2 regions of the Bradyrhizobium sp. WYCCWR15520 genome follow, and region 2 is predicted to be linked to the other one. Evidence: riboswitches for the same ligand, from Rfam matches in the RefSeq annotation. Region 2 holds a riboswitch; the other holds the start of a gene.
What was found. A riboswitch is a leader RNA that binds a small molecule or an ion and turns the genes downstream of it on or off. The one in region 2 is predicted to bind cobalamin.
Positions count from the first base shown of each region.

Region 1: another riboswitch for cobalamin. It lies ahead of AC0QUY_RS15545 (TonB-dependent receptor); the one in region 2 lies ahead of AC0QUY_RS33430 (DUF1636 family protein).

Region 1 is NZ_JBWBWM010000012.1:102,249-112,636, reverse strand. Features, by position in the region: gene AC0QUY_RS15575 (MFS transporter) at 6-1,223, opposite strand; gene AC0QUY_RS15570 (hypothetical protein) at 1,396-2,643, shown strand; gene AC0QUY_RS15565 (hypothetical protein) at 2,760-2,915, opposite strand; gene AC0QUY_RS15560 (hypothetical protein) at 3,078-3,320, shown strand; gene AC0QUY_RS15555 (hypothetical protein) at 3,346-3,618, opposite strand; gene AC0QUY_RS15550 (DUF6925 family protein) at 3,827-4,207, opposite strand; gene AC0QUY_RS15545 (TonB-dependent receptor) at 4,278-6,554, opposite strand; cobalamin riboswitch at 6,667-6,866, opposite strand; gene AC0QUY_RS15540 (FecCD family ABC transporter permease) at 7,002-8,045, shown strand; gene AC0QUY_RS15535 (ABC transporter ATP-binding protein) at 8,042-8,824, shown strand; gene AC0QUY_RS15530 (ABC transporter substrate-binding protein) at 8,824-9,654, shown strand; gene AC0QUY_RS15525 (MBL fold metallo-hydrolase) at 9,746-10,388, opposite strand, start outside.
Region 2 is NZ_JBWBWM010000038.1:58,376-68,763, forward strand. Features, by position in the region: gene AC0QUY_RS33390 (cobalamin biosynthesis protein) at 1-312, opposite strand, end outside; gene AC0QUY_RS33395 (bifunctional cobalt-precorrin-7 (C(5))-methyltransferase/cobalt-precorrin-6B (C(15))-methyltransferase) at 309-1,490, opposite strand; gene AC0QUY_RS33400 (cobalt-precorrin-6A reductase) at 1,489-2,238, shown strand; gene cobJ (precorrin-3B C(17)-methyltransferase) at 2,214-2,948, opposite strand; gene cobI (precorrin-2 C(20)-methyltransferase) at 2,945-3,676, opposite strand; gene AC0QUY_RS33415 (precorrin-8X methylmutase) at 3,679-4,308, opposite strand; gene cobG (precorrin-3B synthase) at 4,308-5,471, opposite strand; gene AC0QUY_RS33425 (cobaltochelatase subunit CobN) at 5,468-5,956, opposite strand; partial or broken gene AC0QUY_RS33430 (DUF1636 family protein) at 5,954-6,283, opposite strand; cobalamin riboswitch at 6,373-6,589, opposite strand; partial or broken gene AC0QUY_RS33435 (cob(I)yrinic acid a,c-diamide adenosyltransferase) at 6,628-6,937, shown strand; gene ccoN (cytochrome-c oxidase, cbb3-type subunit I) at 9,066-10,388, opposite strand, start outside.

The sequences.
Region 1 (10,388 bases), on a different contig from region 2:
CCGCGTTATGCCTTGACGGGTTCCGCCGGCTTGCGGTCGGTCACCAGCGCCAGCAGGACCGTCAGCACCATGAAGGCGACGGACGCGCCGAAAACCCAATGCGGCAGGTGCTGGTCCATGATCCAGCCGAACAAAAGCGGCGAAAGAATACCACTGAAATTGAAGCCGGTAGAGACAATGCCGAAGGCGCGGCCTGCGGCCCCCGCGGGAGCAGCGTTACGAACCAGCATGTCGCGCGAGGGTGCGATGACGCCGCCGAGGAATCCGGCCAGCCCCATCGCGGCGGTCAGCACGACCGGCGGCAGGTTGGTCGCCGCAATAATCGTGATGATGATGGCGTTGATCGCAAAGCAGGCGGCAGCGACATTGCCGTGACGCTTGGTGCGGTCGGCGAGATAGCCGCCGGCCAGCACGCCGGCTGCGCTGGCGCCGAGAAAGGCGGTAAGCGCGATATTGGCGGCGTGGAATGTCACGCCATAGCCGCTCATCAGCGCGACCACGCCGAAATTGCTGATGCCGGCGTTGGAAAGGCCGAGCAGCATGAAGAAGATCGTCAGCACGATGAGCGCCGGCGTCACGATGCTCTGCTGCTGCGGCGCCGCTGCGCCGTCGACCTTGCGATCGGCAGAACTCGCATCGGGAATTTTCACGGCAATCAACAGCAGCGCCACCACTGGCCCAACCGCACCGGCCACGATCAGCGCGCCGAGTCCGCCGACGGCGGCCACCAGCGCAGCCATGATCGCGGGCGCCACCGCGCCGCCAAGGAAGCCGGCAAAGGTATGGACCGAAAACGCGCGGCCCATCCGCCGTGTATCCATATGTGTCGACAGGATCGCATAGTCACAGGGGTGATAGACGCTGTTGGCGAGGCCGAGCAGGACGGCGCAGGCGATCAGCGAGGCGTAGCTCAGATGCAGGCCGAGCATGATCAGCGCCAGGCCGCCGACGGTGAGACCGATCAGCAAAACCTTTCGCGCGCCGATATGGTCGGCGAGATAGCCGATCGGAGCCTGCGTCAGGCCGGAGACGACGCCGAAGACGGTCAGCGCAAAACCCAGCTCGATATAGCCGACGCCAAGCTGTTCTTTCAGGAACGGAAACAGCATCGGCAGCACGAACAGATGGAAATGGCTGACCCAATGGGCGACCGAGATCGCCGCGAGCGTGCGCAGCGATGTGTCCGCCTTGGCCTGTTGCGGTGCGGCCAGAATATCGACCATGTCAGCTCAAAATCCTGTGTGACTTGCGGCCCGGCTGGGCGGGCTGAAAATATAGGCAGGCCGTTATTTGTCCATGAATGCAGCTGCATGGCTGCCCCGGCGGAGGGCAGGGGCGTGCGAATGGCTCAGGAAATCGGAAGACAAAGGCGGCTTGGCGCGGCAATGATCCGATATGCCTGATCCCGCTAAGCCGCTCCGGGTGCTCGTCTCCGAAGGTTCCAGTACCTCGTCCCGGGAGGCGGTGACTATTCTGGGGCTGTCGGGCCATCACGTCGAGGTCTGCGATCCCTCGCCCTGGTGTCTTTCGCGGTTTTCTCGCTTCGTTCGGAAATTTCACCGCTGTCCCGGGCTGCGGAATGACCCGGCCGGTTATCTGGCCCTTATCGAACAGCTTCTGGCCGATGGAAAATTCGATGTTCTGCTGCCGACGCATGAGCAGGGATTTTTATTTGCGCGGGTCGCGCACCGCATCGCGGGCCGCGCCGGGATCGCGCTGCCGGATTTTGAGAACTATCGGCAAGCGCATAGCAAGGCCGGATTCAGCCGCGTGCTCGATCGGCTGGAGGTGCCGCAGCCGCTGACGCGGATCGTCACATCGGCTCAGGCTGTCCGTGACGCGATCCGCTTTCCGGCCGTCGTGAAAACTTCCGTCGGCACCGCGAGCCGCGGCATCTGGTTCGTGCACAGCGCGGACGATTTCGAAGGCGCGCTGCGCGATCTTGCGGCCAGCGATGCATTCACCAGCGAAGTGCTGATGCAAGACCTCATCGCAGGCACCACCGAGAAGGCGCAGTCGGTGTTCTGCCGCGGCCAACTGATCGGCTTTCATGCCTATCGGCAGGTGGCCGCGGGTATCGGCGGCGGCGAGGCCATCAAGCAGAGCGTGAGCCGGCCGGTGGTGCGGACCTATCTCGAGAAGATCGGACAGGCGCTCGACTGGCATGGCGCGCTATCCGTTGATTATCTCATGCGCAGCGATAACGATCCGCCCTTGCTGATCGATTGCAATCCACGGCTGGTCGAGCCGATGAATGCGTATCGATCCGGTGTCGATTTGGTCGGGCTCCTGCTTCGGATCTCGCTCGGCGAAACGCCGGAAGCATTGCCCGCAAGTAGCAACGGCGTGCTTACGCATCTGGCGATACAGGCGTTGCTCGGATGTGGGGCGCGCGGCGGCACGCGGCGCGACATTGTCAGGGAGTGCCGGTATCTCGTTGCGAGGAGAGGGCCTTATGCCGGCAGCAGCGAAGAACTCATGCCAGTGCAGTTAGACTGGCTCAGTGCCGTGCCGCTGGCGATGACGGCGGCATTGCTGCTGGCCTCGCCGAAGCTCGCGGTCAAACTTGCGCGGGGCGGGTTTAGTGCGCATATGCTTGATCTCCGAAGTATCCGGGCGATCGAGGGGGAGGAGCTTGACTAGACACAGCCCGTCATCGCCCGGCTTGACCGGTATTCCGCGGCGCCGACGTTGTACGGAAAGTCTCGGCGTACTGGATCGCCCGCCTTCGCAGGCGATGACACCTTGGTATGCTGCGCTCACAACGGCTCGTCGTCATTACCCGTGCGGTCGCGCTTCGGCGTTGCGATGTCGCCGTCCTCGTCATCCTCGTCCTCGGCCGGAATGCGTTCCGGCTTTTTCGGCTTGTCGTCCGCTTTTTTCGGAGGTTCGTTCTTCCTGCCCGTTCCGTCCATGTGATGCCTCCTGCCGGATCAATCGGCGTTTGCGCTGCGCGCCGACTCAGGGTAACGGCATGACCTCAATCTGCCGCGTTTGGCCGGCATCCTAGCGCCGATCAGACAATTCTTCCCGCCCTTTTTGCGGCTGCGGCCCGAAGGGCCTTACATGGAGCCAGTATGAAGAAGCCCCGCATTGCGCTGGATGAACCGCAGCCGCGCAAGACCATCCGTGCCGACAAGGCGCCAACCTCCGGTTACTCGCTGGTGGTCGATGGTCACTTCAAGTCGCATCACGATACGGTTGAGGCGGCGGAGGAAGCGGGTATGGCGTTGAAGAACCGCTTCCAGATGCTGCAGGTGCAGGTCTACGATGCCGAGAACAAGACGCGATCGCTGATCGATTGGCCGGGGCCGGCGTAACGCACCGGACTTTTGCGCGGCTCGCTCAGATTCGCCGTCCGCCGCTTTGCTGGTTCGCCAGCCAGTCGGAAAGGGCCGGGGCCTTCTCCGCCGGCTTCCGTGCCTTGGCGGCGCGCGCCTTCTTCGTCGCGGGCGCGCGCGGCGGCTCGGCAGCTTCGCGCGCCAGCCGCAATGCCCTCAACCTCGCCATGTTATCGAGCGTGGCTTTCGTGGCGGCTTCCCGCTCGGCCATCGCGGACTTGGCGGCCTCGGCCGCCTTTGCCGCCCGGTCGTCGCGGCCTTGATCGTCATTCGTCATTTCAAGTCTGTCTCAATCTACTATGTTGTTTTTGACCCCAGGCCCACCCGAATCTGTTTAGGAATCGGCGGCAGCTTCGACATTCTCTCCTGTCACGCCATTCGAGTTGCGACAGAAATCGTCGAGAGGTTTTGCGGCTTCATTTATCACGGGATCTGATCACAGAAAGCGTTATTTTTGGTCGAAATGATGTCGCTTTCTTTCCAAATCAATCATGCTCGTGCAGATCCGCATCTTCATTCTGCTCGTTCGGGCTGCCTGGATCGAAACTGGCAAGCCAAGTGTCCAGCGCCGTTGATGCATATCCTTGGGATTTCATCTGCCGCAAGGCGATGCGGATGCTGGTTCGACCGTGACGACCAGAGGCGACCGCCGAAGGCGGCTCGCCGGTAAGCACGGCATCGATCACACGCTGCTTGACCGCCAATGTTTCGGGATCGCCGCACACAGCCAGCATCGCCTGAAACGCGCGATGATGCGTGACGTCGAACGGCCGGGCCTCGCCCAGCCCATCGCGCGCCGGATGCGACTCATTGCAATCAGCGGAATGGACGCGGTTCGGGCATGAAAAGGTATTCTCCCCGGCAATATGCCCGAGGAGAATACCTTCTCGTCTGGTCAGGACAAGCCGGTCCGGCGGACCGGACCGGTGAATTCGCTCAGAACGTTGCGCCGGCCTTCACCATAAAGGTGCGGCCGGGGAGCGGGTAGGCCGAGAAGCGGCCGGGCGTAAACGAGCTGGCGATCGCGTAGTCATAGTAGAGTGCGTTGAACAGATTGTTCACGCCCACCGACCAGAAGAAGCGATCGTACTGTCCGCTAAGCTTCAGATCGGCGGTAGCACTGGCCGGAATGGGCCGCTGGGTGTTGGCTTGGTCGTTGTCCATGAAGCGCTCGCTCCAGGCACGTACGGTGGCGTCGAACACCAGGTAGTTCTGCCAGATATTCCAAGTCACGCCGCCCATGGCTGTATAGCGGGATACCAGCGGGACGTCGTCACCTGCGAACGGCCCCTCGCGAAAGACAGCGCGCGTATAGGCCATGCCGCCGCGGAGCGTCACCGTATCGCTGACACGCAGCGAGGCGCTGGTCTCGGAGCCGTAGCGGCGGGTCGGATCGAGGTTGACGTTGAAGAACAGCGCCGGGATGAAATGGATCTCGTTCTCGAGGTCCATGTTGTAGATGCTCGATTGCATCTGGAAGCCACCGCTCTTGATGCGGAATCCGCCCTCGATGTCATGCGAGGTCTGGGTCTTCAACTGGAAAGTCCCTGGAACGAAGAAGGGACCGCTGGAGACGCGCTCGTCGACGGTCGGGGTTCGGAATGCGCGCGCGGCGCGGCCGAATACCGAGAACACGCTGTTGAAGCGATGCTCGAGGCCAACATGCAGCGCGTACTGTGTTTCGTTGCTGTCCAATGGAGAGGCCGCGGGGCTGCAATTGAAGAACATGGCGCAACCGGGTGCATTGGGATCAAACCGATCCCGGGCACTCAGGCTGGTATTTTGAACCCTGGCGCCATAGGAGAAATCGGTCGTCGGCAATAGGCCGACCGTGTGCTGCCCGTAGCCGGCCAGCGTCTGCTGCGACAGGTCGTAGATGTGGGTCGGCGCAAGGCCCTTGAACGCTCCGCGGTCCTGATTGAATGTCGCGTCGTAATAATCGATGCCGGTCAGGATCTGCGAGGGAATTCCGAAGATCGAGTTCTTGATGCTCAATCGCGGCGTGATCGACCAGGTCAGCAAGGATGCGTCGTTGTAGGTGGAGGAGAAGCTCGGAAGTGGCGAGGCAAACGGTACGGCGCCGAAGAAACCACTTTGCGTGTCCTTCTTCCGAACGCCGCCGTCGACAATCAGGTCGACGCCATTCATGATTGTCTTGGTGAAGCCGGTGGTGGCGCTGGCGCCTTGCTGGTTGCCGTAATCGAACGGCGTATTGGTGCCCCTACGATCAGTGACGAGTTGATCTAGTCCGATGGAGGGATCGACGGTGCGGCCGCCCGGGAAACCGAGCTTCTGGTCGTCGCCGGTTACCGTAAGGAAGGCCTTGAGGTCCGGTGTGGAATAATTGAGATTGCCGACCCCGTTGCGCTGGTCGAGGGCATTGTTGACCCGGTAACCGTCAGACTTGATGGCGTTGCCATAGAAGGACGTCGACCAAGGTCCGTAGTTGGTCGCGGCCGAAATATTCGCAAGCCGCTGATTGAAGGAGCCGACGCCGGCCTCGGCGCGCATGGCAAAGGGAGGGCCGCCGACGCCGTCCTTCAGGACGATGTTGACGACGCCGCCGACCGCGTTGTCGCCGTAGAGCACCGCGCCGCTGTTGCCGCGGGTGATTTCAATGCGCTCAATCGAATTGAGCGGAATGGTCGAAAAATCGACGCCGGCCATGTCGATGTCGTTGAGCCTTCGGCCGTTGATGAGCACCAGCGTATTTGAGGTCGCGAAAGCGCCGAATCCGCGGAGGTCGACGCTGGTCTTGGCGCCGTTGACGCCGCCATACAGGCTCGTCAGTTGCACGCCGGGCGTTTGCGCGATGATTTCCTGCAACGTTTGTGCGGGCGAATGCGCGATCTCTTCGGCGGTAATAACGGTCGACGCCGTGCCGACAATGCCTGAAAACTGCCGGCCGCCGCTGCCGCCCGCGCCTTGCGAAGCACTTTGCGATGAGGCGCCCGAACCGGTCCCGGCTGCGGGCCGTGTGCCGGTCGGGGGCGCTGCCGCCGGCACGACGCGGCGCGAGGTCGATCCTTCATCGTAGGTCGGTTTGGCGCGGGTCCGATTCAGGTCCGTGGGCGAGGTTATCTCGATCGGCGGCAATTGCTCAGGCGGCGTCTGCGCCGCTGCGCCGGAAATGCCGAGCGATACGATCGGTATGAGGAAGCTGGAAGCAAGCCAGACGCGGCGGCGCGTAGCGGCTCTGTTGGTGGAAGACATGGTTCAGACCTCGGTATGACGTCAGTGGCACGTCACAGCGAACCAAGTCTCACCGTATGCTAACCGAGCTTAGGTGAAGCTAATGCCTGTACTCCCCGACCGACATCTTCGCGTGTGACCACGGCTGACGGCAGGTCTCCTGGCTCGCGGGTCGTTACCCCATCGTCGCCTTCCCAGGACCGAGATGCCCAGTGGCGTGTGACGAAGGATTCGCCGCTTACAGTTGCGGGGGCAGCCGCGGAATTGGGGAATTTCCCCGCACCGCATTCCCTTTTGATCCCCAAAACGGGAACCGTCGGGAACTATGGTAGAAGTTCGTCAAAGTCCGAGTCAATCCGCCCCGGCGCGCCGAGCAATGCCTACTGGACGAGTGCGCTATTTTTGCCGCATGAGCACGCGTGCCCGACCGTCTGTACCGGAGCGGGCAAAACTGCTTTAGGACGATCGATGAGTGTTGAGGCCGTAACCCTGACCAACGAGATTGCCACGCGCCGGCGGATCGGCGCGGTGGCGGCGCTTTCCGTCCTCGTTGTGTTCCTGATGCTGATCTCGCTTGGGATCGGGCCGGTGCGGCTGTCGCCGCTTTCAGTGGTGCAAGCGTTGTTGGGCGCCGGCAGCGACGTATCGCAGGTGATCGTGCGGGAGATACGCCTGCCGCGCACGCTGCTGGCGCTCGCGATCGGCGCTATTCTTGGCCTGTCGGGCGCTTCGCTGCAGGGCTTGCTCCGCAATCCACTGGCCTCGCCTTCGTTGTTCGGCGCGCCGCAATCGGCCGCCTTCGGCGCCGTGCTGGTGATTGCGCTGGGGCTGGCCGATGTGCGCTCCTACGCGCTGCCGGTTGCGGCGATCGCTGCGGCCTTCGGTTCGGTGTTTGTGCTGCTCACCATCGCCGGCCGCAATGCCGGGCTGCTGATCCTCATCCTCTCGGGGCTCGCGATTTCCAGCTTTGCGGGTGCTGCCACCGCGCTGGTGATGAACCTCTCCAGCAATCCCTTCGTGGTGCTGGAGATCGCGTTCTGGCTATTGGGCTCGTTGGAGGACCGCAGCTTCCAGCATGTGATGCTGGCGTTTCCCTTCATCATTGCCGGCGCGATCATGCTGTTCAGCCAGCGCCATGCCTTTCGCGCGCTCAGTCTCGGCGAGGAAACCGCGCAAAGCCTCGGCGTCGATGTCGGCCGCCTCCGGCTGTTCGTGATTTCGGGCGTCGCACTGGGCGTCGGCGGTGCGGTCGCGGTTACCGGCACCATCGGTTTCATCGGCCTGGTCGCGCCGCATCTGATGCGGCCCGTGATCGGTCACGATCCGGGGCGGCTGTTGATCCCGAGCGCGCTTGCCGGCTCGGCGCTGCTGCTCGCGGCCGATATCGCGGTGCGCATCATTCCCTCGACCTCGGATATCAAGGTCGGCGTGCTGACCTCGATTATCGGCGTACCGTTCTTTCTCTATCTGATCATGCGCGAACGCCGCGCGCTCAGCGGAGGCGTTGCATGAGCGAGACAGCATTGCTGAGCGCAAGGGGGTTAGGCGTGCGGCTCGCCGGCCGCGTCGTGCTGACTGACGTTTCGTTCGCGCTTGACGCGGGACATCTGGTTGCCCTGGTCGGGCCGAACGGCGCCGGCAAGACCACGCTGTTGCGGTCGTTGGCCGGGCTGATCCCGTCCGAAGGCGAGATCGCGATCGGCGGTCAAACACTGGCCACGCTTCCGCTGCGCGAGCGCGCAAAACGCTTTGGCTACCTGCCGCAGGGGCATGTCGTGCACTGGCCGCTGCCGGCGCGCGATATCGTAGCACTCGGTCGCTATCCGCATGGCGCGACCGATCCGGCACGGCTGTCGCCGAAGGACGCGGAAGCCGTGCTGCGTGCGATGCAGGCGGTCGACGTGCTCGAATTCAGTGATCGCCGCGTCACCGAACTCTCGGGCGGCGAGCGCAGCCGCGTCGCGCTGGCCCGCGCGCTGGCCGTGGAGGCGCCGGTCATCCTGGCCGACGAGCCGACCGCCTCGCTCGACCCTCGGCACCAGATCGACGTGATGCAGAATTTGCGCGCGACCGCCGACAAGGGCGTGCTGGTCATCGTGGTGACGCACGATCTTGGGCTCGCCGCGCGATTTGCCGACCATGTGCTGGTGCTGCGCGAAGGCCGGCTGGTGTCGCAGGGCGCCCCGGCAGAGGCGCTGTCCGAACAGGTGATGGCGGATGTGTTCCGGATCTCGGCCTATCGCGCGGAGTATCAGCGCGAGGCGGTGATCGTGCCGTGGGCGGATGTCTGATGCGGCGGCCGGCACTTCTAGCGGTGGCGATGGCGCTTGGGTTGCCGGGTACAGCGCCTGCCGCCAATCTGCCGCGGCTGGTATCGATGAATGTCTGCACCGATCAATTGGTGCTGATGCTCGCGGACCCCCACCAGATCCTGGGATTGAGCCGGTTCTCTCGCGACGGCTGGCAATCGCAGGCGGGCGACCTCAGCCGCTATCCGGTGCTATCGGGCGGAGCCGAGGACGTGCTGCTGATAAAGCCCGACATCGTCGTCGCCAGCGCGTTCGACAAGCGCTCGACACGGGACTTGTTGAAGGCGAAAGGGCTTCGTCTCGCCGAACTCGCCGTGCCGCGAACCCTCGATGAAGCGAGGCAGCAGATCCGCGAGGCCGGCGACATCACCGGTCATCCCGATCGCGCGGCGGCGGAAATCGCGCGGCTTGACGCGGCGCTGGCGCGCGCCCGTCAGGCTGTTTCGGAGCGGCATTATCGCGTGCTGCCGCTGTCGCGACGAGGCTGGGTGGCGGGCAGCGACAGTTTTGTCGGTTCGCTGCTGGCCGAAACCGGGCTGCGCAGCGCGGCCGGCGATCTCGGTTTTGCCTTCGGCGGCTTTGCCTCGCTGGAGGCGATCGTGAATTTGCGGCCGGATTTCCTTGTGGTTTCGCAGGCCGGCGATATCGCGCGCGATGACGGCCAGGCCTTCCTGCTGCATCCGGCGTTGGAGCGCTTCTATCCGCCCGCAAAGCGTATCGTGATCCCGGAGCGCATGACCGAGTGCGGCGGCGTGTTGCTGGCGGACGCGCTTGACGCTCTGACGGCGGAATTGAAGCGGGTGAGAAAGTAAATTCGTAGCCCGGATGGAGCGAAGCGCAATCCGGGAATCTTTTGGCGGCGTCCCGGATTTCGCTTCGCTCCATCCGGGCTACGATAAAACCTCACCCCATCACCACCGGCCCGCCGATCTTCTTCCATGCGTCGATGCCGCCTTCGATATGCGCGGTGTTAACAAGGCCCGCATTCTTCGCGGCGGCCACCGCCATCGCCGAGCGCTCACCGAAGGCGCAGAAGAACACCACGCGGCGGCCGGTGGCGGCGGCGACTTCGCGGAGCATGCCGCCGGGCTTGAGGCTCTCGGAGATACCAGGGTAGGGCGCATGCAGCGCGCCCGCGATCGTACCGTGCTTGGCGCGCTCGCTCGCTTCGCGCAGATCGACCAAGAGGATATCGGGCCGACCGAGACTGTTGATGGCGTCGCCAGCAGAGAGCGCGAGCCCCTGCTTGGCAAGCTCCTCCTGATGCAGGCCGACATGCATGTTGGCGGGCACCGCGACGTCCATCATCTTCGGGTTCGGCAGCTTCAGGTTGGCCATCAGCTCGATATATTCGTCGACATTGCGGACCTGCAGCCGCGGATTGTAGCGCTTCTCCTCGCCGATGGTGGAAACCGTATCGCCCTTGTAGTCATGGGCGGGGAACACCAGCGTCTCCTCGGGCAGTTTCAGCAGCCGGTTGAAGATCGACTCGTACTGCGCGCGCGAGGAGCCGTTCTGGAAATCAGTGCGGCCGGTGCCGCGGATC
Region 2 (10,388 bases):
CCGCGTCGAAACGAGGCGCGCACCACGGCCGGCGACCGCAAGCGCTGCGGCTTCGGCGACGGAGCCCGTACCGAACTTCGCCTTGATGGATTCTGACTGTGTGGGCGTGGCAATGCCGGCTAGGACATCGGCCGAAACAGGCCGGATCGGCACGGTGAGTTCGCGCGCCAGCAATTTGAGCGCGGCGGTTTCGGCCTTGTCGCTGACAGTTGCAACTGCCGCGAGACCTTCAGGACCGCCCGCGGCGGCGAGAGCTTCGCGCAGCGCAGCCAGTGTGACCTCCCGCTTGAACCCCAGACCTGCGACCTTCACTTGACTGCACTCCATTGCACGACCGGCCGCATCGCCTCCCAGGAGCGATAGCGGCCGAGGTGACCCGCATGCGCAATCTCAATTCGCATCAACTCGCCACCGTGGCGTTGATGAAGGTCCGAGAGTAGCGCCTCGGTCTCCAGCGTGACGGCATGCGCAACCACCCTTACTCTCGGCTCAATGCGCGACCACACCGCATCGAACATCCTAGCGTCGAGCCCTCCGCCGATGAAGACGGCTTGCGGTGTCTCAAGGCGTGAGAGGATATCAGGCGCTATTCCCTCGACGATGGCGATCCGATGCGTCAGACCGAAGGTTGCCGCGTTGCCGCGGATATTCGCTACGCGATTAGACCGCGCTTCGATGGCGATCGCCGTGCCACCACAGAGAGCCCATTCTACCGAGATCGAACCTGAACCGGCGCCAATGTCCCATAATCTGTCGCCGGATCTCGGCGCCAGCGACGAAAGCGCGAGCGCGCGCATCGGCCGCTTGGTGATCTGGCCGTCATGCACGAAGAGCGCGTCTGAAAGGCCGGAGCTGCGCGGAACGCCGTGCGGTCCATTGGTTTCCAGCGCAACTGCCACCGGCCCCGCGCCGCCATCTGCGGCGTAGCTGTCGGCCCGATATTGCGCCACGGATTCGCGGGGACCGCCGAGCGCGGTGAGCGTCCATAGCCGTGAATTGCCCCAGCCGCGCGCCGTCAACCATTTGGCCAGATCGCCGGGCGCCTTGCCGTCGCGCACGAGACAAATGATGCGCGCTCCATGTGTCAGATGCGGCACCAGGCGTTCGAATGGCGCCGCGTGGATTCCAAGACAGACGACAGATTCGAGCCGCCATCCGAGCCGCGCCGAGGCAAGCGAGAATGTCGAGAGCGCGGGATGCGCAATCCATTCGCTCTTGCTGAGCCGTTCCGCGAGACTGGCTCCTACGCCGTACCAGGACGGATCGCCCGAGGCGAGCACCACCGTCGGACGACCGCGGCAGGCCAGCACGCAATCTGTCTCGAACGGCGCCGCCCAGGGACGGCCGCGGTCGGAAATCCCTGCCAGCGCGAGATGCCGTTCGCCGCCAAACACCGTCTCGGCTTCCGCAAGCGCCTTTCGGCTTGCATCCGAGAGGCCGGCAAGGCCATCTTCGCCAATGCCGATGATCGTCAGCCAGGGATCATGCATGATGTGCGCCCTCATTCTGGGCGGAACAAGCGATGCCAATCTGCTCGCAGACGCTGTGGCGCGCGCGGGGTGTGATGCGATCTATTCCTATGGAGGTCGCACCCGCGCCCCCGTGAACCAGCCGCTGCCGACCCGCATCGGAGGGTTCGGCGGCGTGAATGGCCTTGCCGAGTTCATTCGGCGCGAGGAAATAACGCACCTTGTCGATGCAACCCATCCCTTCGCGGCCGAAATGAGCCGTAATGCGGTTGCAGCGTGCGAGATGACCGGAACACCGCTGATCGCGCTCGAGCGCGCGCCCTGGGCAAAAGGGACCGGCGACACCTGGATCGAGGCCGCGGATATCTCCTCCGCTACGGCAGCATTGCCGAACAATCGCGCGCGGGTATTTCTTGCGATCGGACGCCAGCACATCGCACCTTTCAGCGCCAGGCCGCAGCACGCCTACACTTTGCGGTTTGTCGATCCTCCCGATGGACCACTGCCGTTTCCGGACGTCGATGTCATCGTGTCGCGCGGACCGTTCACCCTCGCCGGCGAATTGGAGATGATGCGTGCGCGCGGCATCGAATGGGTTGTTGCCCGCAACTCCGGTGGAGCGGGCGCGCGCGCCAAGATCGACGCCGCGCGCGAGCTCGGCCTTCCCGTCGTGATGCTCAAGCGGCCCGAATTGCCTGACAGGCCCCGAGTCGAAAGCGTGGCGGAGGTCATGCAATGGCTCCGTCATCGGGCATGCCTCGGTGCATAGACCCAGCGGCCGACGCGGCGCGTTGCCGAATTACCGACGATGACAAGGGTTCGCATGTCGGCCATCTCGGGCCGTGCCTCGCGCAGCATCACGGTTTCAATTCGCTCCGCGACCGTGCTGACCGCATGGGCGAAGATCACGAGGCGCTCGCCGCAACCTGCCTCCTTCAGCACCGAGAGCGCGCGTTCAAAACCCTCGGGCCGGCTCACTGAGCGCGGATTGTACATCGCGATCGCAAAGTCGGCTTCGGAGGCAAGCCGCAAGCGTTTCTCGATCATCGACCACGGCTTCAGATTATCGGAGAGATTGATCGCGCAAAAATCGTGGCCGAGCGGCGCGCCGGCGCGCGCGGCGGCTGCCAGCATTGCAGTTACGCCGGGCATAACGCGGATTGCAAGCCCATGCCATTGAGACGAGACTTCAAGTGCTTCGAACACAGCCGCTGCCATGGCGAAAACACCTGGGTCGCCCGAAGAAACCATGACAACACGGCGTCCTTCCGATGCCAGCTGCAAGGCATCGCTTGCGCGCTGCAACTCCATGCGATTGTCTGATGGATGCAGCGTCAGTCCTTCACGCGGGGCTACTCGCGCGACGTATGGCGCATAGCCCACGACGTCGGTCGCGGCGGCGAGCGCGGCGGAGACTTCCGGCGTGACTAGCGCCTGGTCGCCCGGCCCAAGTCCCGCGATGGTCAATATGCCCGTCATTCGGCCGCCTCCATCCGGCGTCCCCGCCCATGCACGAGCACAATCGCGAAATAGGGGCACTCGGTCTCGTCCACGTCCTCCAGCCGCGCGACGCGCTCGGCCGGCATAGTGCCGCGTTCGATCAGCCATGCCTCGCCAAGGCGGCCGGCGCCGGCAAGCGCGCGGCGCACCTTCTTCAGATTGCGCCCGGTCTTCATGATGACGAGCGCATCGGAATTGCGCGCGCGTTGCTCGAGCTCTTGTTCCGACAGCGTACCCATCAGTACCGTCATCACATCGTCGCCGAGGGCGATCGGCAGGCCGACCGAATTCCAGCAGCCAGCCATGCCGGGAATGCCGGCGATCACCTCGATCTCGACGCGGCGCTGCAGACGTGCACGGAGGTGCATGAAGGAACCGTAGAAGTAGGGATCGCCCTCGCAGAGAACGACGATGTCGGCCGCGCGGGCGATCCGCGCAAGACGCTCCGCCCACTCGTCGTAAAAGCCGGCAAGGAGGCCAACATATTCCGGACTATCGAAGGCGATCTCCGTAGTGACCGGATACTCCATCGGATATTCGCAGACGTCCTTTGCCAGTAGTCCATCGACGATGCGGCGCGCCTGGCCAGCCCGTCCTTTCTTCCGGAAATAGGCAACGTGCTTGGCCGCACGGACCTCACGATCGGCGCGCACGCTCATGAGGTCCGGATTTCCTGGCCCGAGGCCGCAACAGATGATGCGCCCCATAGCTATTCGTTCCGGCTCGCCAGCGCGTTCACGGCGGCGACCGTGATTGCGGAGCCGCCAAGGCGCCCCTCGACCGTCAGCGCCGGCGCAGGCTGGTCAACCATCAGCGCAAGCTTGGCTTCAGCCGCGCCAACAAAGCCGACCGGACAACCGATGATCGCTGCAGGTCTTGGACAGTTGCGATCCTCCAGCATGTTGAGCAGGTGAAAGAGCGCGGTCGGCGCATTGCCGATAGCGACGATCGCGCCGTCCAGATGCGGCCTCCACAATTCCAGCGCTGCGGCTGAGCGGGTATTGCGCATGGATTGCGCGAGGGAGGGAACCTTGGGATCGTCAAGCGTACAGATGATGGCGTTGCCGGCCGGCAGGCGCGCACGCGTAATTCCCTCCGACACCATGCGTGCGTCGCAGAGGATAGGCGCGGCGTTCTGCAGCGCAGCCCGCGCGATGCGCGCCATGCCGGGCGTGAAGCGGATGCAGGATTCGAGACTCACCATGCCGGCGGCATGGACCATCCGCACGACCACTGGCTCCTCGTCGGCAGAAAATCGCTCAAGGTTCGCCTCCGCGCGAATGGTGGCGAAGGATTGACGGTAGATCGTCGCACCATCGGTTTCATAGACGTGCGTCATCAGGGCGCTCCCGTTAGAACGGAAGGATCCGCGATCATTCGGCCTGCGCTTACTCCACGCTGGCTAGGCGTATCCCTCGTTGAGCCGCTGCGGATGACATCAAATCCCTCGCGGGTCGCAACAAGGGTGAGCGCAGCAGTCCCCGAATGAGCACAGCCTTTGGCACAGCCAGAGACGTGAAGCCTCTCGTCCGCGGCAATATGCGACGCAAGCGACGCTGCAAGTGCACGAGTGTCGCAGTGCGCCTCACAGCAGGCGGGCGCACCGCTGCAGGCGACGACGCGCAGGATCGGATCGTCCGCTTGGGTGACGAGGCTCTCGCAGTGGGGCATTTCGCGCAATCCTTCCGCCACAATCATGCGCCAGGGCGTCATCCGTAATCCTTGCGAGCATCCGGCAAGATGGCTGAGAGCGGCATGTGTCAGCTGTCCGAAAGCCGCAGCGACCATCGCGCCTTGCGGATAAAGTCCGGGACGCGGCTCCGCGATCATGCAAGCCGGCTTGACGTTGCTACGAAGCGCGTCGGGCAGTTTTGCGCCAGCCCCGACATGCGCTTTCATTCGCCCTCTCCCCTCCCTGGCTCCGCCCGAGTCGACGAACCACTCGGCAAGCGCGAGCGCAACGCTTACCGCTTCTGTCCGTGAGACGGGACGACCATGCTCCGCACCGTCGGCACGCACGATCAGCTCTCCCGCGATGCTGCGCTCGATCCGGATGTCGGCGGAGGCGCCGGCCAGCGCGGGCTCTGTGCTGCAATCAACGGCGAAGCCGAATTTGGTCGGCAGGTCGGGCGGTCCCATCACAAGCCCGCGTTCAAGTTCTGCTGCGAGAAAACAGGTATCGTCACTGGCGCTCCAGAAGGGCGAGACAAGGATGTTGCGCCGCGCTTCCGACTCCGCATCGGGATCGAGCAAGTGCAGCCGTGAGAGTTCCTCGATCAAGGGCCGATGACCTTGATCACTGACACCCCTGATTTGCAGGTTGCCCCGGCTGGTCAGATCGATCAGGCCGTTGCCGTAGCGCTCGGACAGCACCGCAATTCCCGCTGCCTGCTTCGGAGCCAGCCGGCCACCGTGCGGCCGGATGCGAACCACGAGCCCATCTCCCGACCGCATCGGCCGTAAGGCGCTGGGGCACCAGCCCTTGATCGCAACAGCGCTCATGAAGCCTCCCGCAGCGCGACCGCAATCGAATTGCGCCGTGTCCTCCAGGGCGAAGCTTGATTCAAACGGGTGAAGCAAGTCTCGATCGCCGCAAGCGCCGCCGGATTCTCGCGCGCCATGAAAGTGCGCACGTTGTCGCTGCCAAGCATCGCGTCGTAATAGAGATCGAAGAGATGCGTGGGCACCGCATCGGCAAGATGTGCAAAGCTGGCCATATGCTCTAGCGTGGCAGCGATTTCCGCCGCGCCCCGAAAGCCGTGGCGCATCATCCCGGACATCCATTTGGGTTGACCGCACGCGCACGCACAACGCGCGAAATTTCCTCGGTCAACGAGCGAGCACGCGGCTGATCGGGATGTGTCGCGTAGGTGGTAGAGCGATGGTGTGGCCGCGCCGAGGCGCGCCGCCGCGGGCGCAAGGCCCGCCTCATGCACGGCATAGTCTGCGGCGAGCAGCAGATCCGTTTCATGGTAATCGGTGGAAATGCGGGCAAGCGATTGTTTGCGGAAGATCTCCGGCCGGCTGCGCCACGGCACGATGCCGTCGGCCGTCGCCGCATAGGCCGCAGCACCGGCGATCACGTCCGGCGCGTTTATGTCGGACAGGCGGCCGCAGACGTAAGACCACCGTCCAGGCGCGCTGAGCGCGCAACCCTGGCTACAAGCAGACAGGCATTCGACCGGAACCACGTGGACGTCTTCCGGCACGCCGGCGAGAATGGCGCTGTGCAGACGCGCGCCTGGCGTGATTTTGCCTTCTCTTACGGGTTGGTCGGCACGGCAGGTGATGCAGACATGAAGCGTGACGGTCATCGCCCTCCTCGATTTTTGGCGGAGGCGATGAGGCGCACGAACCGGAGACACTACGGTTCGTTGCCGTCGCGGAGCACCCCGTCCGCCGGTCTCAAGTCTCTGCGCTGGCAGGTCTCCCGGCTTGCGGAGCAGGTTTTCCCTTCGATCTCCACCTTCCCAACCCTTGACGGGTCAGTGGCTCCTAGAGATCTCTCCGGTCACGGTCGCGGGGGCGGCTGCGCTTCAGGTCCAAGCTTCGCGGCTAGAGCCCTATCGCATTCCCTCTTCGCCTGTCCTAGGACAGGAACCAACGCCACCCCACCATTTGCCCAAGCGTGCAGCTTGTCAAGCCGTAGAGCGTGCTCATGACTTCCGAACCTGATGCCGCTGAGGACGAAACCGTGACCTCTGAAGCCTCGCTGGACGCCCACCATGCGGCCAAAATGGCGAAGAAAAAAAGCAGCGCGCGACCGGATGATAGCCGCCAAGAGCGGTGAGAAGGGACTCATCATCGTCCACACCTGCGCGAGCAAAGGGAAATCCTCCTTGGCTCTCGGCATGATCATGCGGTGCGTTGCGCATGGCTTTCCCTGCGCCATGATGCAATTCATCAAAGGTGCGTGGGACACCGGCGAGCGCCCGCTGCTGACCAGACATTTTGGTGAATTGTGTCGCGCCAACTGGGAACATCGGCGATCGGCGAAGGAATTTACCACTCGACGATAGCCTAGGTTTCAACTTTCCATCCAGAGCCTTCATCGCGTGTCAACTCGTAGGTCAACAAATCAGGATGCTGACCGCGATGCATTTGATGCGAACCTGGCGATTGGCCGAAGCGCAACTGGTAAATGCCATGCCTGTCCTTAGGAAAAAAGCTTTTCTGCCGGCCCACTATCGTTGCGGAATAATAGGCCGCTGACAGACATCAACTAATCCGATGGGCCGTTCTGACCTATCGATGGATTGGTGCGAGGACGCGGCGCCGCCCCCTGAATTCATGGGCGTGAGTGAGATCAAATGCAAGATCTGCAAGCTGGCGCTCCTGCTCGCCAAAAAAATGCCCGGCCTCCTTTTCGGCGGCCGGGCGGAAGTCAGTCTGGGGGGGAGCGACGCTGCTACACATCGCACCAGCTTCCGTCGGCAGAGGGAGGGTGCCGGCGGTTCATTTACGGCGGGGGCATTCGCCGTTAACTTTAGCCACGGGAAGGCCGATATACGTTCCAAATGAAATCAGGTTTCGCTTCCTTCTGCTCTATTCAGGGAATTCGGCCCAACGATCGCGTGAAGCTCGACAAGTGCGTCGGTCACGTAATCTTGAGGCGATCATCAAAGATATGCTTCAAGATGAACCCACCGAAAAGAGGCTGTCCGCCAATGCTTCGCCCACCTGTGATCACTCATCCGCGATGGAAGTGACGTCCGAGTATGTGTGCCATTTGCACCAGACTATGCTCGCTTTCTAACAGCATTCCGCAAAACTGGTGAAATCGATTGTTTCGATGGGATGCATCTATGCTGTTGATACATAAAGACATGCGTTCAGCGACCCTTGATCTAAATCGCCTCATTCGCGCAGGACGCTCTGGTGACCAGGCGTAAGCTCTGGCCGAATTGCAATCCATTTTACCAAGACATCGCGGTGGCCGACTTTTTTGCGCGGCCTCGGCCCGTTTCCCATCTGCAAGGCCCGCTGCGTGTTTGCGCTGCTTTCGGATCAGCCAGCGCACGCGGCGGAAACCCCACAATTGCGAGTCTAGGGCTCAATCGCGAAAGACCGCTGAGAGGGCATGTTGGCCGACGGCTGGTGCGAAGCTACTCATCGAGGCTTGCACGGACACGGCTCGCAAACAGCGAAGCACCCGGCTCATCATGGCGCAGGATTGTTTGGTGGCCGACAAAGTCTCGCTACGCAACGTGGTAATTGCGACACTATTCTCAATCCAAGAATGTCGCGCGGCCGTTCCCTGGGCCGACTAGACGCAGATCATCGGCAGCTTTCGAGCGGCACGTCGTTTGCAAGGGTGATATTGGGCATGGACACGGACCTTCAGCCGTGCCGATGCCCGCAACCTTCAGGTTGCAGCCCGACGCACCTCTTGCTTCTCCCTTTAGCAAAGTGCGTCGGGCTTTTTCGGTCATACAGACACGCCCTTGCAAGAACACCCCCTTGCCTATGGCAACGCCTGTCTTGACCATGCACGCTGCTCTGTATCCGGATTTTCGTATTCGGGATTCGACAATGCACGAGACAACCTTTCGGCGAGCCACCTGAGAGGTTCCCAAACTGATAGATTCCCGTCGATTTAGCTCGGTGGGCTAAGACGTGAAGTCGTGTGCGATCGAGGACCCAACAGCGCAGAGCTCGGCGGCATCAAGGAATCGGCTGGGCCACTCCGAAAACCTGCCTACGGGTCTACCGCCGATCGATTACGTCCTTATGGCCGATGACATAGTCCCCTCCTTTACGGTTGAGCGGGTCAAGTATCAGGGACGAAACAACCGACCGTATCGCGCTAGATCAACATCGGAAGCATCTGCCCAGGGCGCGCGAGGACAAGGCGCTACGATCAAGCGTTACAGCCGCGATTCCGACATCCGCTCGACGCGGCGCGGATCCGGCCTTTCGTCGTCGTCAGAAGCGCCGGGCTGACGCCATCGACCACCTCAGTTGTGCTTTTCAGGTAACAGCGGCCTGATCTCGGCCAAGCCCGCGATCGCATCACAACCAGAATGCTCGCGATCAGGATAATGAAATTCTTTTCGAAGATTTGATGGCGGGTTCAGAAGGCAATCAGATCGTTCCTTATTGCGCCGCCTGCAGCCCGAGCTCTGTAGCCAATTCCGCCCCGCCTGCCCGCACTGTCATCCATAGATTATAGGCCATGATTAACGACCCGATCAAGAACAGCGCTCCACCTGCGGCGCGGATGATGTGGAAGGGATGCATCGCTTCCACGGTCTCGATGAAGGAATATTCGAGGAAGCCGAGCGAGGTGTAGGCGCGCCACATCAGGCCCTGCAGGATTCCCGACACCCACATCGCCGAGATGTAGAGCACGATGCCGATGGTCGCGGTCCAGAAGTGCCAGTTGACCAGCTTCAGGCTGTAGAGCCCCTTGCGATCCCACAGCCATGGAATCAGGCAGTACAGCGCGCCAAAGGAGACGAAGCCGACCCAGCCCAGCGCACCGGAATGCACGTGACCGATGGTCCAGTCGGTATAGTGGCTCAGCGAGTTCACGACCTTGATCGACATCATCGGCCCTTCGAAGGTCGACATGCCGTAGAAGGCGACCGACACGACCAGCATGCGCAGCACGGGATCGGTGCGAAGCTTGTCCCAGGCACCCGACAGCGTCATCAGGCCGTTGATCATGCCGCCCCATGAGGGCATCCACAGCATGATCGAGAACGTCATGCCGAGCGTCTGCGCCCAGTCCGGCAGTGCCGTGTAGTGCAGGTGGTGCGGACCGGCCCAGATGTAGAGGAAGATCAGCGACCAGAAATGGATGATCGACAAGCGGTAGGAATAAATCGGCCGCTCGGCGCGCTTCGGAATGAAGTAGTACATGATGGCGAGGAAACCGGCGGTCAGGAAGAAGCCGACGGCGTTATGCCCGTACCACCACTGGAACATGGCGTCCTGGACACCGGCCCAGGCCACGTAGGACTTCGAGCCGAATACCGACACCGGCACGGCAGGATTGTTGCCGAGATGCAGTACGGCGATGGTGACGATGAAGGCGAGGTAGAACCAGTTGGCGACGAAGATATGCGGTTCTTTTCGCTTGATGATGGTCCCTAGGAAGACCAGTAGGTAGACCACCCAGACGATCGTCAGCCACAGATCTGCATACCATTCCGGCTCGGCATATTCCTTGGACTGGGTGACGCCGAGCAGATAGCCGGTGCCGGCAGCGAGAATGAAATAGTTGTAGCCGATGACGACGAACCAGGGGGCGAGATCGCCCGCCAGGCGCACGCGGCAGGTCTTCTGCACGACATAGAGTGAGCTTGCGATCAGCACATTGCCGCCGAAGGCGAAGATGACAGCCGACGTATGCAGCGGCCGCAAGCGGCCGAAGCTGGTCCACGGCAGATCGAAATTAAGGGAGGGCCAGGCGAG